DNA from 3 places in the Streptomyces sp. NPDC006691 genome. Region 3 is predicted to be linked to each of the others. Evidence: riboswitches for the same ligand, from Rfam matches in the RefSeq annotation. Region 3 holds a riboswitch; each other region holds the start of a gene.
What was found. A riboswitch is a leader RNA that binds a small molecule or an ion and turns the genes downstream of it on or off. The one in region 3 is predicted to bind cobalamin.

Region 1 (6,331 bases), on a different contig from region 3:
GCCGGGCGGCCAGCGTCGAGACGCTCGTGATGCCCGGGAACACCTCCACCTGCGGACGGATCGAGGAGCGGGCCTCGATGTCGGCGAGGATCCCCAGCGTGCTGTCGTACAGGGACGGATCCCCCCAGACCAGGAACGCCCCGGTCTCCCCCTCCGTCATCTCCGCGCGCATCAGCCGCTCGAACAGCTCCCCACGCCGTTCGCGCCAGTCATGGACCGCGGCGGAGTACTCGCCCCGGTCCATCGAGCGGCGCTCGCGGCTGGGATCCTCCACCTCCACCACTCGGTAGGGGCCCTGGGCATGTTCCTCGATCATCCGGTGGCGCAAGTCCGTCAACGAGGCCTTGTCCGGCCCCTTGCCCACGATGAAGAACACATCGGCCCGGCCGATCGCCTTGACCGCGCCAAGGGTCAAATGGTCCGGGTCCCCCGCTCCGATGCCGATGACCAGAATCCGGCGCTGCTCCGTGCTCATGAAGCCCAGTTTCTCAGGTGTGCGGGCGCGTCAGGCGCTCGCATGTGGGTGTGACGTCGTCATCCGCCGGCCAGGGGCAAGGGGTCAGGCCAGCAGGCCGAGGTTCCGGCGAATCTCGGTCGGCACCTGCGAATAGCTCTTGGTCATGAAGTGCAGTCCGGGTCCATCATCGTCGACCCGGCCGACGGCACATCTCGGTGGCGTGGCCGGTCCCGAGCGCTCGGACCGCCTGGGGATCGTCCTCAGGCGATGTCAGCTGCCGTAGCGCAGCGAGATCGTGTCGCCCAGGTTGATCACCGTGTCGCGGTTGGCGGCGACCGCCGACGCGCCGTCGACGCCGGCCTTCCAGGTGGAACTGCCGCTGTTGGCCGTCCCGTTGACCGCCGTGATCGTTCCGTTTCCGCTGCCGGGTGTGACCGAGGTGACGCACCCCGCGGGGGTGGCCGCCGTGGTCGCCGCGTCCAGGACCGCGCCGAGCGTGGTGGTCGACGCGGTCGGAGTGAGCGCGACCGAGCAGACCTTCAGCGAGCTGCCGGTGTCCACGGTCAGGGCGAGCTTGGCGGTCGTTCCCGGGGTGAAGCCGGAGGTGGCCACCCACTGCGGGGCGCCCGCCGTGGTGGGGGCCGGAGGGGCGGCCATGAAGCCGCCGCCGGCGACCGCGCGCAGCCCGTCGATGGACGCGTACGCGGACGGCGCGGTGTCGCTGGGCACGTACTTGAAGCCGCCGCCGGGCTTGAACTGCTGGGCGATCAGGAAGTCGACCGGGGTTTTGCCCGCCTTGGTGAGGAAGTCGCCGGTCTGGGGGTTGATGCCGCAGGCGTTGAGGCCGGAGACGGCCCAGCCGTTGGAGTCGGTGTTGGCGCCGAACATGGCGTCGAAGGCGCCGGAGGTGTTGACGAGCTTCGACTTCAGGAAGCCCTTGGCCTTGGTGATGGCGGGGTCGGTGGCCGGGACGCCGGAGACGCACAGGGAGGCCATGGCGGCGCCGGTCATGTCGATGTCACTGCCCGCGGCGAGTGCGGACGGGTCGCCCTCGGCCTTGCTGAAGTTCCAGCCGCCGTCGTTGTGCTGGTTGGCCCGCACGGTGGCGACGGACTTGTCCAGGAGCGGCTGCGGGATGCGCTGGACGCCCGTCTGCGTCTTCGCGCCGCCGAGCGAGATCAGCGCGAACACCGTGCCGTTGAAGTTGGACGGGGCGCCCCAGTAGCCGGGGGCGGAGTTCTGCCAGTAGGCGTAGGTGTCGGCGAGCAGATTGCGGCCGGCCGCGACGCGGGCCGGGTCGATGCCGGCCGAGTAGGCGTTGATGATGCCGCGCTCGTAGTCGGTCACCACCGGCGAAGTGCTCGGCCACGCGGTCGTGGCGAGGAGGTTGCGGTAGACGGTACGGGCGTTCTTGGTGGGGTCGCCGCCCGGGGTGACGTCGACGGACGCGGTGCCGGTCGCGGCGAAGGCGGAGAACGCCCACTCGTTGGAGAGTCCGGCGCCGGCGTAGGAGCCGTCCGCCGCCTGGAGCGATCTGAGGTAACTCACGCCGTTGGTCTTCGCCGTGGCTATCTGGGCGGGCGAGGAGGTGGCGAAGGCGGGAACGGCCGCCAGGGCAAGAGCGCTCAGCGAAGAGGCCGCTGTCAGGAGGGCGCGGCGAGAGGCGCGGTTCGAGGTCATGTCGGGTGCTCCCAGGGGAAGGGGACGCCGACCGGTGCCGCCCGGACGCCGGCCTTCCGGTGAGGAGGCCCCTCGGTGAACGGCAGCAGGTCGTCGTCCAAACGCGTGGTTCGACTTCCTTGACGTAACTGCCGTGTGGGTCTTCGGGCTCGCCCCGGCCCCCCGGCCGGTCCATACCGTTGCGCGTCAGCTCTGGATTCGCACCAGATTCCCCCATGCGGCAGCACCGGACGCTACCCGAACTGGCCGCACCTGCCCACTTCTTGACGGTCCGGGTTCAGTCGTGCTCTAATCCGCCCGATTCTATTGTCAGTTCCCAGGGGAAGCCGGTCGGAATCCGGCGCTGACCCGCAACCGTGGATTCGGCTGGTGCCTCATGTACCCGCCGGATGAGCCGGATTACCTGGGCTGATCCAAGCTACAGACGCCGTCGCGGACTACGGTGTGGCGCGGAAGGCCCCCGTTCCAGCGGCGATGGGGTCCCTCCTCCCATACAGAGCTCCGTTGCGGGTGACGCAGGGGGTACTGGTGGGGCAGTCGAGCGGGCCGGCGCGAGGCATGGGCGCACGATTCATTTCCCTGCTGTGCTCGGTGGGCGTGGTGATCGGCGGCGGGGTCTTCCTCCTCTCCGGCGCGACGCCCGCGGCAGCGGATCCGCTGGGTGACTGCTCGCCCACCAAGGGCGCCGTCGTCGCCGTCGACTTCGGCCACTGGGGCGGCGGCGTCGTGCGGGGCTGCGACGCCACCCCCACCACCGGGTACGACTTGCTGCACGAGGCCGGCTTCACGACCACCGGCACCGAGCACGACGGCCCCGCGTTCATCTGCCGCCTCGGGACCTCCCAGTTCAACTCCGGTACGCAGTACCCGACTTCGGACCAGGAGGCGTGCAAGCTGACGCCTCCGGCCACCGCCTACTGGTCGTACTGGCTCGCACCGCCCGGCCAGGACTACTGGACGTACAGCCCACTCGGCGCCATGAGCCAGCACCCCAAGGACGGCTCCGTGGAAGCCTGGGTGTTCGGTCCCACCGACCCCAACGGCACCAGCGGCGGCCCCGCCTTCACCCCCGCCCAGGTCCGCGCCCAGGGCCAGACCGATCCGGGCGACCACCCACCGGTCGTGGAACCGGCGGAGGTCAACCTCACCGCCGCGGGCACCTGGCTCAAGGGGTTGCTCCACGACGGCGACCACATCTACGACGAGGGCAGCGGTTCGGCCAACCTGTACCAGACCGCACGTACCGCGCTCGCCCTCGCAGCGGCGGGCGGCAAGAGCGACACCCTGACCCGCATGACGGCCTATCTCGCCGCGCACAGCGCCGAGTTCGCCTATCCGAACGGCATCGGCAACGCGCCCAGCCCCACCGGTGCGGCGCTGCTCGCCCTGCTCGCCGAGAGCACCGAGGGCGACCCGCACGCCTTCGGCGGCCACGACCTGCTCGGTGACCTCACCAAGAGCACGTGCACCGCCGAAGCCCTGCCCGACTGCGTCGGCAAGGGCGACTTCCCGGCGGTGGGCGACGTGGCCACCCAGGCCCTCGCGGTCCTCGCACTCCAGCGTGCGGGCGGGCCGGTGCCGGCCGACGCCCTCGCGCGGGTGGCCGCCCACCAGTGCCGGGACGGAGGCTTCAGCCCCACCCTGCTGCGCGCCGGTGAGACCTGCTCCTCCAGCGACCCGGCCACCACCCCGTACGCCACGATCGTCCTTGAGCGCGCGGGCGGCCACGACGACGCGGTGGCCAGGGCGCGCACGAACCTGCGCGGCGCCCAGTTGGCCACCGGTGCCTTCGGCGCCTACCCGGGCGTCACCGCGGGCGACGTCACCGCGACCGGGGAAGCGGCACAGGCGCTGCGCCTGCTCGGAGACACCGCCCGCGCCGACGCCGCGGTCTCCTGGCTCGCACGCCAGCAGACCAAGGCCGGCGGCTTCGGCTTCGACGAAGGCGCCACGGATCCCGAGATCTTCCCGACCTGGGGCGCCGTCATCGCCGGCGCGCGGACCGATCTGGCGACCCTGACCACGAAGCGGACCGTCCCGCCCACCGTGCCGCCGACGATCCCGCCCACCGGCACCCCGACCAAGAACCCCAGCACTCCGCCCAGCACCGGACCGACCCCGCCATGGGCCGCGGGCGAGGGGCCCGACCTCGCCAAGGGCGCCGCCTTCCTCACCGACCGCTCCCGGCTGAAGCAGGGCCACTACTACGAGACCGTGGCCGGCACCGGCTTCGCCGACTTCGGCCTGACCATCGACGCGGCCTACGCACTGGCGGCGACCGGCAACGACAACGCCTCGCTCCGCGGCCTCGTCGACTTCCTCGACAACCGGGGCGAGGACGGCTCCACGCCCGCGCGCACCGTCAACGACTGGACCGGCGTGGGCAGTTCGCACGCGGCGGGCGGGTCTCTGGGCAAGGTCGCCGTCCTGGCGCAGGCGGTCGGCCGCGACCCCAGGAAGTTCGCGGGCCACGACCTCATCGCGGCCCTCGGCGGGGCCGTGTGCACCGCGCCGAGCACGGGTACCGACCGCAGCTGCCCGGCCAAGGGCGCCTACCGCTCCGCTCCTTCGGTGTTCTCGCAGTCCCTCGGTGTGATCGCCCAGCTCAGGGCGGGCCAGAAGGACGCGGCCGCCGCTCCGGTGGCCTATCTGGAGAGCCTTCAGCACACCGACACGGGAGCCTGGCCGAGCCTGATCCCCGCCACCGGCGACTCCGAGGTCGACTCGACCGCGATGGCCGCCATGGCGCTCGACCTGGTCAAGGACGACAAGTCGAAGGCCGCCGTCACCAAGGCACTGGCCTGGATCGCCACCAAGCAGTTGTCGGACGGCGGCTTCAAGGGCGCGTCGGGCGACTCGGTCAACTCCGCGGCGCTCGCCATCCAGGGCCTGTCCCTGGACGCGGCGAAGTACGGGGAGCAGATCAAGAAGGCCCGCACGTTCCTGGCCGGCCAGCAGAACGGCGACGGCGGCTTCAACGTCGCCGCCGACGGCCAGCCCGGCTCGGACGTCCGCGCCTCCACGCAGGCACTCGGCGGTGCCGTCGGGACCTCCTTCGGGACGCTGGCGCGAGACCTGAGCGGAACCAAGCCTCAGCCCTCGACCGCGCCCACCGGTGGCACCACACCCGAGATCGTCACTCCCGGTGGAAACGCCGCAGGCACGGCGGCAGGTGGCGGCAGTCTCGCCTCAACCGGCGTTCAGCTGACCGGACTTGGTCTCGCCGCAGCCCTCCTGTGCCTCGCAGGCTGGCGCACGGTCGTCGTAGCCCGCCGTCGCAGCACCGAGGGAGCGCAGCGATGATCACCCGTACGTTCCGGGCACTCTCCCAAGCGGCTGGTGCTCTGGCACTCGCCGTCGGCACGCTGACCGCCGGCGCCGGCCCGGCCGCCGCCGCGCCGCAGCCCACGGGCCAGTGCACCACCTCCTCGGGGGCGGTCCTCGCCGTCGACTTCAGCAAGTGGGGCGGCCCGGTCTACCGCTCCTGCGGCACGACCCCGACCACCGGCTACGAGCTCCTCAACCAGGGCGGCTGGCGCACCACGGGCACCGGCCACGACGGCCCGGCGTTCATCTGCCGCATCGGCTACAGCGGTTACCAGGGCGGCAAGCAGTTCCCGCCGCCCTCGCAGGAGGACTGCGTCCTCACCCCGCCCGCCTCCGCCTACTGGTCGTACTGGCACGCGGACCCCGGCGCGAGCACCTGGGAGTACAGCCAGCTCGGCGCAATGCTCTACCAGCCGAAGCCGGGCAGCGTCGACCTGTGGATCTTCGGCGGCACCAATGTCGAGGGCACCGAGGGACGGCCCTCGGTCACACCGGACCAACTGCGCGCCCACAACGCGGAGCCCACCGGAGGTGCCCCACAGGCGCCGGACGCCACGAAGAAGGCACCCGCGCTCCCGCCCGGCACCGACACCGGACCGGCCCCCGAACATCCGCCCGTCACGTCCAGCACACCGTCGAGCAGCCCGTCGAGCGCGACACCGTCCGCTTCGGCATCACCGTCTCCCTCCGCCTCGGCCGGCGCCCCACCGAGCCCGGCGGCCACCCCTACGGGCGGCTCGAAGGTTGTTGATGCCGCACCGGCCGGGGAAGCCGCCCACGACACGGGATCGTTCGCGCCGGTCGCCATCACCGCTGGTCTGGTCGTCCTGATCGGCGGCGCCGGCGCGTACGCGGCCAGGCGTCGCA
Region 2 (6,331 bases), on a different contig from region 3:
CCCGGCACAACCGATGGGCGCGCGGGACCCCTTCCACGGTTCCTGCTCACGAAGCGAGGCAAACCCATGACCACACGCACCGAGGACGGCAGCGCCGGAGACGTCGACTACGGCGCCATCGGCTCCGGATACGCCTCCTACCGCCGCCCCGACGAGCGGATCGCCCGGCGCATCGCCGAGGCGCTCGGCGACGCCCGGACCGTCCTCAACGTCGGCGCCGGCGCGGGCTCCTACGAGAACGCGGCGCAGGCCGTGACGGCGGTCGAGCCGTCGGAGTCGATGCGTGCCCAGCGGCCCGCCCGCCTCGTGCGCGCCATAGACGCCGTCGCCGAGAACCTGCCGTTCACGGATGGGGAGTTCGACGGGGCGATGACGCTGTTCAGCGTGCACCAGTGGTCGGACGTGCGGGCCGGGCTGCGCGAGATGCGGCGGGTGGCCCGCGGCCCCGTGGTCGTCCTCACCTGCGATCCGGCCCTGGTACGGGACTTCTGGCTGTACCGGTACGCGCCCGAGGTCCTGGACACCGAGGCCCGGCGCTACCCGGCCGTCGAGGAGGTGGTCACCGCGCTCGGCGGCGACTGCACCGTCGAGAACGTGCCCATTCCGCTGGACTGCACGGACGGCTTCAACGAGGCCTACTACGGCCGTCCGGAGAGGCTGCTCGACCCGGCCGCCCGCCAGGCCTGCTCCGCCTGGAGCTTCGTCGACGACCTGGCCCGCGAGCGCTTCGACACCGCCCTGCGCCGCGACCTGGCCTCCGGCGCGTGGGACGAGGAGTTCGGCCATTTGCGCGACCAGCCGGTCTACGAGGGCTCGCTGGTGATCGTGCGGGCCATGCCGTAAGCGCCGTACGAGGACAGCGGACGCTCGGCGGCTCGTGCACGGGGCTGCTCGACCCGGCGTGAGCGGCGGCCCCGCGCCGAGGGTCCGGCCTGCTACTTGTTCGGCCCCCGCAGCCGCCCGAACGCCTTCGTCAGCCCGCTCAGCGGCGAGGCCTCAGCCTTGTCCGGCCTCGGGCCCGGCAGCCGGGGAGCGTCCACGCCGGGCGCCTCGGCCAGGGCGGCGTGGGCCGCCTCCGCCGCCTCGCGGTAGAGGTCGCGCTGGTGGGTCATGGCGTCCAGCGCCTCGGCGTACTGGGCGACCATGGCCTGGGCGTGGGCCAGCTCCTCGTGCGGGTCGAGCAGGTGCCAGCCCCTGCGCAGACGGGTCAGCGCCTGCTCCGCGTCCGCCGTGAGGATCTGCGGCATGGCCGCGAACTCCCGGATCCTGTCGAGGAGTTCGGTCGGTTCCGAACCGTCGAGGAAGACGCTGCGCACCGTGAAGCGGTCCGCGTCGTACCACGTGCCCGGAGGCACCGTGGGCAGCACGACGCCGCCGCCGCGCGGCATCCGCACGCTCAGCTCGCGCTTCATCGCGTGGTCGGCGATCTGTGCCTGCTCCGGCGTGCCCCGGTGTTCGATCACCCGGTGGCGCAGGCTCGGCGGGAGGAAGGCGGAGATGGGCCGCTGTCCCCGCGCGTCCGGCGTCATCGCCTCGTGCACCACGACGTGGACGTACCAGCTCTGCCGGGTGCACTCCCGCAGCAGGTGGCGCAGCTCGTCGTCGTCCTTCGGCAGGTGGTTCGTGGTCCGCAGCCGCAGGTTCGCCACCGTGTCGTGGTCCCAGTCGATCTGGTCGCTGTCCGGCCAGAACATCGTGGCGGGCGACGGCCAGTGCGCGTCCCAGGCCCGCTCGGCCTCGGCGGCCAGGACCCAGGTCACGCCCTCGTCGGTCTTGCGACGGCTGTCGGGCTCGTACGTGGTCAGCTGTGCGCGCACGGTGACGTCGCCGGACACCCGCCAGCGGGCCTCGAACAGGCGGCGGGCCGACGGGCCGGGGTCGGCGGACTCGTCCCGCGGGTACAGGACGGTGGGGCGCGCCGCCTCGACGGGGTCGAGGTCCAGGAAGTCGTCCAGCACGCCGGCCGCCTTGAGGGCGATCAGGTTGCGCCGGACGTCCCGCTCGGGCTCGGGCCCGAGGTGGCGCCCGCGCCCCAGCCACGCGGTGTCGGGGACGGTGGTCGGGGAGGTGCTGTTCTTGGCCATGGAGTCGTTCTGTGAGTGATCGGGGCCCGACCAGTATGCTCTGTGGCTCCCTCGATGCAAGCGGCCCCGCCTTCCCGGCCGCGGCGCCCTCTCGCGCCTGTCCGCATATACCGGTCATTCCCGTCCGCCCCTACCGGTCGAGTCGGCGTCCGGCGGTCGCCGCGGGAGACCGGGATCGGGGCCGGCGGCCGGGAGGATCCCTTGGACGGGCGAGGCCGGCTGGGCGGGAGAATGCGGAAACCCGGCGGGCCCCCGGATCGATCCGGGGGCCCGCCGGGCGTGTCCTGGTACCTCGTGCGGCGGAGCGCCGTGCCTGCCGCGGCGTCCCGAAGGACGCCGCACGGGGTGCCCGCAAGGGCTCAGCGGCTGTCCGCGGAAGGAATCAGTTCGCGGCCGGTACCCCCGCCGCGGGCACGGCCGCCGGCTTCGGGTTGAGCAGGCGCTCCGCCAACTCGCCGAAGATCAGGCCGAGTCCGCCCCACAGGGTGGCCTGGATGGCCAGCGCGGAGAGCCGGAACCGCCACAGCAAGGTGGCGGGGAAGTCGGCCGGCACCTCGTTGATGACCGGCAGGAACGCGTAAGCGAGGCCGATCACCAGCGCGAAGGCCGCCAGTGCGACGACCGTGGCGTACCAGGTGCCCAGGCGCGGCGCGAGACGCTTGCCCAGAATGGTCGCGGCGATCGCGAGGAGCACGCTGAGCACCATCATCAGGAAGTACAGGGAGGTCCGCTTGCCGATGGTGTCGGGGTCGCCGACCGACGGCGGGTTCGCCGGGTACTTCAGGAACGGCACGACGTACACCGCGAGCAGCGCCGCTCCCGACAGGAGCAGTGCAGTGGCGCGCGCGGAGAAGCGCCCGACCCGGCCGAGCGCGAAGCAGAACGCGAGCGCGGCGATGCCGCCGAAGGCGATCCCGTAGACCAGGACGCCGGTGGCGAGGCCCGCGGTGGACTGGAGGGAGCGGGAGACCAGTTCGACCTCGTGCTCGTGTGCCGGGGCGTGTGCCTCCTCGAAGCCGATGGCGCTGTCCACGCCGGGCTCACCGAGGAAGTACGCCACGACGAGGGCGAGCAGGCCGGCGCCGAGGCCGGCGAGCATGCCCCGCACGAGGAGGTTTCTGACCGTTGCGGAGTTCATGGATGTTCGGCGTCCCTGTCAGTGGCAGGGGAAGCCGAGCAGGTGGCGGGCGTCGTGGACCCACTCGTGGACACCGGCGCCGCTGACCAGGGAGGTGGCGCCCTGTTCGGCGCCGACGAAGTACAGCAGGACCAGCATCAGGATGCCGAAGAAGGCCGCCCAGGGGACGACGGCGCTCAGCGGCAGCTTCGCGGGAAGGGTGGGGGTGGTGGCAGTCGGCTGGGCGACATGCTGCGCCATGGCAGGGGCCTCCTCTGGGAGTTCGCGTCCCATCTCGGTGGTGCACATGACGACGGCTACGGGTCTGACTCCGATCCGCCTCTCCTGGGGCGACTCGTTCACAGTGGCGCGACCGTGCCGGAATTCCACCGGCTTCCGTTCTGACGTCGTCGATATCCAACTGAAGGTACCGCGCGGCCGGGAAGCGGCCAAGACCACGCCACTTGGCGTGATCTTCCTCTCCCGCCGACCGCGAACTCGGGCCCGGAAAGGCCCATTTCGGCCATCGCGGCCCGGATCGGGTCAAGGTGTCGCACGGGGCGCACGGGCGCGGACGTCACCTCGCTGACCTGTGGTCGCTCCGCGGGATGGGCGGTCCGCCACCTGGGTGCCCACCGGGCGGACTCCGCAGGACGAGGGTCGCCCCAGGGCGTTCACGCGTCCGGTCCGGCCGCAAGCCCGGATCCTGCGCACAGGACGACGGGCCGTGACGCGTTTCTGACGCCTCGGCGCGAAGCGAGCGCGCGACAAAGGGCGGGACACGCACGGTCCGGGCGGCCGCTCTACCTCCCCCAACTGCGCGAACGGCCTGGCTTCAGGCCTGCGCGCGCCACCTCCGACGCCCCGTACGAGAGCCGACGGCAGGTCCGGACGGAACGTTCAGCCTGACCGAATCCCGACGGTACGTGGGCAAACATCGCGAAGGCGCGATCATCGTATCGAGTTAATGTCCCCGGCTTCCCTTGGTCCGGGGGGCGAACCGGCCGTTAGTGTCCTTCTGGTCCCGGACGGAATCCGTTCGTATACCCCTTTCGTACCTCTTGCCCCGTGCATCCGCATGCCCGCTGCCGCCCCCCGACCGAGGAGAGCTCGCCCGATGACTGTTGATTCGCGCCCGGACACTCGGCTGGAGCCGCCACGGCAGTCCCTGGGCACGGCGGCCGCGCGCAACCTCGCCACCACCACCAAGTCCGCCCCGCAGATGCAGGAGATCAGCGACCGCTGGCTGCTGCGGATGCTGCCGTGGGTCGAGACCAAGGGCGGGGTCTACCGGGTCAACCGGCGCCTCACCCACACCGTCGGCGACGGCCGGGTGGAGTTCGTCCAGGACGGCGCCGCGGTCCGGGTGATCCCGCGCGAGCTGGGTGAACTGGCGCTGCTGCGCGGCTTCGACGACGTGGAGGTGCTCACCGCCCTCGCCGATCGCTGCGTCCAGCGGGACTTCTCGGCCGGCGAGACGCTGGTGGAGGAGGGCACCCCGGCGGACCGCCTGCATCTGATCGCCCACGGCCGCATCGGCCAGACCTCGGTCGGCGGGTACGGCGACGAGCTGTCCTTCGATGTACTCGGCGACGGCGACCACTTCGGCGAGCACGCCCTGCTGGACGAGGACGCCCGCTGGAAGCACACCGCGACCGCCGAGACCTCGGGCACCCTGCTCACGCTCTCCCGCGCCGACTTCGCGGGAGTGCGCTCCTCGGCACCGGAGCTGCGGGACCACGTGGAGACGTTCGTCTCGCTCCCCCGCCGACGGCAGAACCACAAGGGCGAGGCCGAGATCGCGATGGCGGCCGGCCACAAGGGCGAGCAGGAGCTGCCGGGCGCGTTCGTCGACTACGAGGCGGCGCCGCGCGAGTACGAGCTCTCGGTCGCGCAGACCGTTCTACGGGTCCACACCAGGGTCGCCGACCTCTACAACGGGCCGATGAACCAGACCAAGGAACAACTCCGGCTCACCATCGAGGCGTTGCGCGAGCGCCAGGAGCACGAGCTCATCAACAACCGGGAGTTCGGACTGCTCCACAACGCCGACTTCAAACAGCGGCTCCAGCCGCGCTCGGGCCCGCCGACCCCGGACGACATGGACGAGTTGCTCTGCCGCCGGCGCGGCTCCAAGTTCTATCTGGCCCACCCGAGGACGATCGCGGCGATCGGCCGCGAGTTCAACGCCTGCGGTCTGCGCCCCGCCCAGGTCGATCTCGACGGTCGGTCGGTGCAGGCGTGGCGCGGGGTGCCGATCCTGCCCTGCGACAAGATCCCCGTCACCGAGGAGCAGACCAGCTCGATCCTCATCATGCGTACCGGCGAGGACAACCAGGGCGTCATCGGGCTGCGGCAGACCGGTCTGCCGGACGAGGTCGAACCGGGGCTCTCGGTCCGCTTCATGGGTCTCGACGAGAAGGCGATGACGTCCTACCTCGTCAGCACCTACTACTCCGCCGCCATTCTCGTACCCGACGCGGTAGGCGTCCTGGAGAACGTGCAGATCGCCCGGCGGCCCAGGTAGCCGGCCCGGCCCGTACGCCCCCGCGCGGCCCCGCCCGTCCGCCGGGGCCCGTCGCGCACGCCCGAACCGCCCGGGGACAGCCGCCCACCCCACGAAGGAGTCCTGGATTGCCCGCGCCCGATCTGACACCTCCCCAGTCGAGTCTGCCCGAGGCCGTCGCCCGCTTCGGGGCGTACACCCTCGCCGACGCGGCGGCCCGTGCCCGTGACATCCAGGCCGCCACGGGCGCGCCCCCAGGCGTGCCGCCCCAGACCGCCGCACCTGTTCCGGCGACACCCCCCGCCATCGCGGTGCCGACCGGGCCGCCGCCTCCCGCCATCGCGCCGGCCGCGACCGCGCCGCCATCGCCCGCGCCCCCCGGGGTACCCGCGGCCGAGGCGCCGGACGTCGGGGCGGCGCCGCCGAGCAGCGATCTGGACCGGCTCCTGCGGGGTCCCAGCGGGATCGGCACGTCGGGCCTGCGCCTGACCCTGCGGGAGGAGACGCCCGTACCGGCGGCGCCGCCGGCGGTCGAGGGCACCCCGATCCCGGGCCTCTACCACCACCCGGTGGCCGAACCCGATCCGGTGCGGGTCGAGGAGGTCAGCCGCAGGATCAAGTCCT
Region 3 (3,598 bases):
CGGCACGCGGGGGGAGTGGATGTCATAGACGCCGGGGCCGGCTTCACGGGGGTAGCCGTGTGCGGCGAGTTCGCGGGCGACCTGCATGTGGGAGCGGGCGGCCTCCAGGCTGATGACATCGGCGTCGAGGTCGTCGATGGCCTGGACGATGTCGCCGAACTCGGCGTAGCACATGTGCGTGTGGATCTGGGTGTCCGGACGCACCCCGGCCGTGGTGAGCCGGAACGCCTCGGTGGCCCACGCCAGGTACGCCGCACGGTCACCCGCCCGCAACGGAAGGGTCTCGCGCAGCGCGGGTTCGTCCACCTGGATCACCGAAGTCCCCGCCGTCTCCAGGTCGTTGACCTCGTCGCGCAGGGCGAGGGCGACCTGACGGGCGGTCTCAGCGAGCGGCTGGTCGTCGCGTACGAAGGACCAGGCGAGCATGGTGACGGGCCCGGTGAGCATGCCCTTGACCGGGCGGCCGGTGAGGGACTGGGCGTACGTCGTCCAGCGGACCGTCATCGGCTCGGGACGGGAGATGTCACCGGCCAGGACCGGCGGGCGGACATAGCGGGTGCCGTACGACTGGACCCAGCCGTGCTGCGTGGCGAGGTATCCGGTGAGCTGTTCGGCGAAGTACTGGACCATGTCGTTGCGCTCGGGTTCGCCGTGCACCAGCACGTCGATGCCCGTCTTCTCCTGGAAGGAGATGACCTCGCGGATCTGGTTCTTGATGCGTGCCTCGTAGCCCTGGACGTCGATCCGGCCCGCCCTCAAGTCGGCGCGGGCGGTGCGCAGTTCGGTGGTCTGCGGGAACGAGCCGATGGTGGTGGTCGGCAGCAGCGGCAGCCCGAGGTGCGCCCGCTGCGCGGCGGCGCGTGCGGGGTAGGACCGGCTCCGGCGGGCGTCGCTGTCCGTCACGGCTTCGGAGCGGGCCCGTACGGCCGGGTCGCGGGTGAGGGGAGAGGTGGCCCGGGACGCCAAGTCGGCCCGGTTCGCGGCCAGTTCGGCGGTGATGCTGTCGGTGCCCTGGGAGATTCCCTTGGCGAGGACGGCGACCTCCGCGGTCTTCTGCCGGGCGAAGGCGAGCCAGCGCAGGATCTGCGGCTCGATGTCGCGCTCGGCGGCCGCGTCCAGCGGAACGTGCAGCAGGGAGGACGAGGCGGCGACGTCGACCCGGTCGGCGAGCCCGAGGAGGGTGCCGAGTGTGGACAGCGACTTCCGCAAGTCGTTGATCCAGATGTTGCGTCCGTTGACCACACCGGCGACCAGACGCTTGCCCGGAAGCCCGCCCACGGCGGCCAGGGCGTCCAGGTTGGCCGCGGCCGACTCCGTGAAGTCCAGGGCGAGGCCTTCGACCGGCGCCTTGGCCAGGACCGGCAGCGCGTCACCGAGCTGGTCGAAGTAGGAGGCGACGAGCAGTTTGGGCCGATCGGTGAGCGCCCCCAGATCGCGGTAGGCCCGCTCGGCGGCGTTCAGCTCGGCCGGGGTGCGGTCCTGCACAAGGGCCGGCTCGTCGAGCTGGACCCACTCGGCCCCGGCCGCACGGAGGTCTGCCAGGACCTCGGCGTACACGGGCAGCAGCCGGTCCAGGAGGGTGAGCGGTTCGAAGTCGGCGGCGACGCCCGGGGCGGGCTTGGCGAGCAGGAGATAGGTGACGGGCCCGACGAGCACGGGCCGCGCGGTCAGGCTCAGCGCGAGGGCTTCCTCGAACTCCGTGACCTGCTGGGTGGAGTCGGCCGTGAACACCGTGTCGGGACCCAACTCCGGTACGAGATAGTGGTAGTTCGAATCAAACCATTTGGTCATCTCCAGCGGCGCGACGTCCTGGGTGCCGCGGGCCATGGCGAAGTAGCCGTCCAGCGCGTCGGCGTCGACGGCGCTGCGGTGCCTCGGGGGGATCGCACCCACCATGACGGTGGTGTCGAGAACGTGGTCGTAGTACGAGAAGTCGCCGGTCGGCACTTCGTGGATGCCGGCATCGGCGAGCTGCCGCCAATTGCTCCGCCGGAGTTCGGCGCCGGTGCTCCTGAGGGCGTCGGCGGTGACGCGGCCCTTCCAGTAGCCCTCGACGGCCTTCTTGAGTTCACGGTTCCGGCCCTGACGGGGGTAGCCGTACACGGTGGCCCGTGCTGCCGCGGCTGCGGACTTCGCTGTCACGGAAATCTCCTTCGCGAGATGACTCCTGAACATCCCCGGGGACGGGACGAGGGCGCGAAGGGATTGACGAACCCGACGGCGACGACTCCGCGCGCGAAAGGCGCGGTCGTTCCGTCAGGTGTGTACGCCGACCCGCCCACGAGGTCACCGGAGATATCCGCGCACGGAACGGTCCGTACACGGGCAGTTGGCAGGTCTTCGGACTCGCGGGCACACCCTCCGTGCCGGAGGACACCTACTGGCCGTCGCTTCCCAGGCCCCGTATCTCGGACCCAGTGCGTATGACGGCGGTCGTTCCCGCTCACCGCTGCGGGGCAGTCCCGGATTTCCACCGGGTTCCCTCTTGCGACACCCCGCCTGGCGGACGGAGCGAACCAGCTGCTGAGGGTCAGCCTACGCGGTAGTGCCGTGAGCGGAAGAGCGACGTTCAGTATCCGAGAGCGCTCCCCTGGTCGAACCCGAGGACGAGGGGGCTGTCCTCGGCAAGAATGGTGAGTCACAGAAATAGTGAGCCAAGCGACTCTGTTCTGCCAGGCCGGGAGGGTTGTGGAGGGGTGTGGAAGTGGTCAGGGTTCCCGAGCGGGACATCCCGTCCAGAACAGCGGCGGTGCAGGGGGGCCGGTATCCGCTGGACACGGTGGGGCGGGCGAAAGCGGAGTGGGTATGGCGCGAGCTCTGGACGCAGGGCCGGACGGAGGGCTGTTCGGACGAGGTGCTGCGCCTGGCGGTGATCGTGGGAGTGGTGCGGGCTTCGGCCGCGGGAGGTTTGGCGCCGCTGAGGCGGGCGGAGGTACTGGCGACGCGGTGCGGCGCGTACCGGCCTCGGGCGCGGAAGCTGTTGGTGGTGCGGTCGAAGTGGAAGTCCCGGCACACGGTGGACGTGGCCGACGATCTGCATGTCGTGCTGGCGGCCTGGCTGAAGCGTCGTGCGGCGCTGGTCGCGGAGTACATCGAGGGCGGGGCGGTGGAGGCTCTGTTCGTGACGGTGCACCACACGACGGGGTCGGGCGGGGTGATCAAGCAGGTGGGTCTGCCGTTGGACGCGCCCGGACTGCTGTGGTCGTGGAAGCGGTGGGCCCGCAGCCAGAACGTGCGCCATGCGGGGGAGTTGGGGTGGGAGGCACTGCCGATGCGATTCGAGCAGGTGCGGCGGGCGTGGTGGCAGCCGTTCGAGTAGGAGGACTTGGCCGGCCGGGGGCTTGCAGGGAGAGCCGCTGTTGAGTGAAGAAGGTCTGGGTGGCGGTCGCGGGAGTGACGTGGTGGTGCCGGCCGGGCCAGGAGCGTCCCTCGAAGTGGTCGAGTCCCAGGCCATGTTGGGGCCGGCCATGGTCGGCTGCATCGCCGCACCGCTCCCTGGCCGGCGAGCGGACGACCAGGGTCAGACAGCCGCAACGGCCCGGGGCCGCCGCCTGCGGTGTGTACGCCGGCCCGCCCTCGAAGTCACCGGAATCTCCGG

Region 1: linked by a shared signal. The riboswitch ahead of ACFYNP_RS16595 (prenyltransferase/squalene oxidase repeat-containing protein) and the one ahead of metE (5-methyltetrahydropteroyltriglutamate--homocysteine S-methyltransferase) in region 3 are both predicted to bind cobalamin.
Region 2: linked by a shared signal. The riboswitch ahead of ACFYNP_RS36005 (CbtB-domain containing protein) and the one ahead of metE (5-methyltetrahydropteroyltriglutamate--homocysteine S-methyltransferase) in region 3 are both predicted to bind cobalamin.

What each region holds. Positions count from the first base shown of each region.
Region 1 is NZ_JBIAGW010000006.1:232,107-238,437, forward strand. Features, by position in the region: gene cobF (precorrin-6A synthase (deacetylating)) at 1-475, opposite strand, end outside; gene ACFYNP_RS16590 (hypothetical protein) at 728-2,137, opposite strand; cobalamin riboswitch at 2,254-2,393, opposite strand; cobalamin riboswitch at 2,416-2,563, shown strand; gene ACFYNP_RS16595 (prenyltransferase/squalene oxidase repeat-containing protein) at 2,696-5,440, shown strand; gene ACFYNP_RS16600 (LPXTG cell wall anchor domain-containing protein) at 5,437-6,331, shown strand, end outside.
Region 2 is NZ_JBIAGW010000031.1:21,148-27,478, reverse strand. Features, by position in the region: gene ACFYNP_RS36020 (class I SAM-dependent methyltransferase) at 67-843, shown strand; gene ACFYNP_RS36015 (hypothetical protein) at 936-2,084, opposite strand; gene ACFYNP_RS36010 (CbtA family protein) at 2,467-3,222, opposite strand; gene ACFYNP_RS36005 (CbtB-domain containing protein) at 3,241-3,462, opposite strand; cobalamin riboswitch at 3,502-3,635, opposite strand; gene ACFYNP_RS36000 (family 2B encapsulin nanocompartment shell protein) at 4,319-5,728, shown strand; gene ACFYNP_RS35995 (family 2 encapsulin nanocompartment cargo protein terpene cyclase) at 5,938-6,331, shown strand, end outside.
Region 3 is NZ_JBIAGW010000044.1:292-3,889, forward strand. Features, by position in the region: gene metE (5-methyltetrahydropteroyltriglutamate--homocysteine S-methyltransferase) at 1-2,142, opposite strand, end outside; cobalamin riboswitch at 2,314-2,536, opposite strand; gene ACFYNP_RS37945 (hypothetical protein) at 2,705-3,319, shown strand.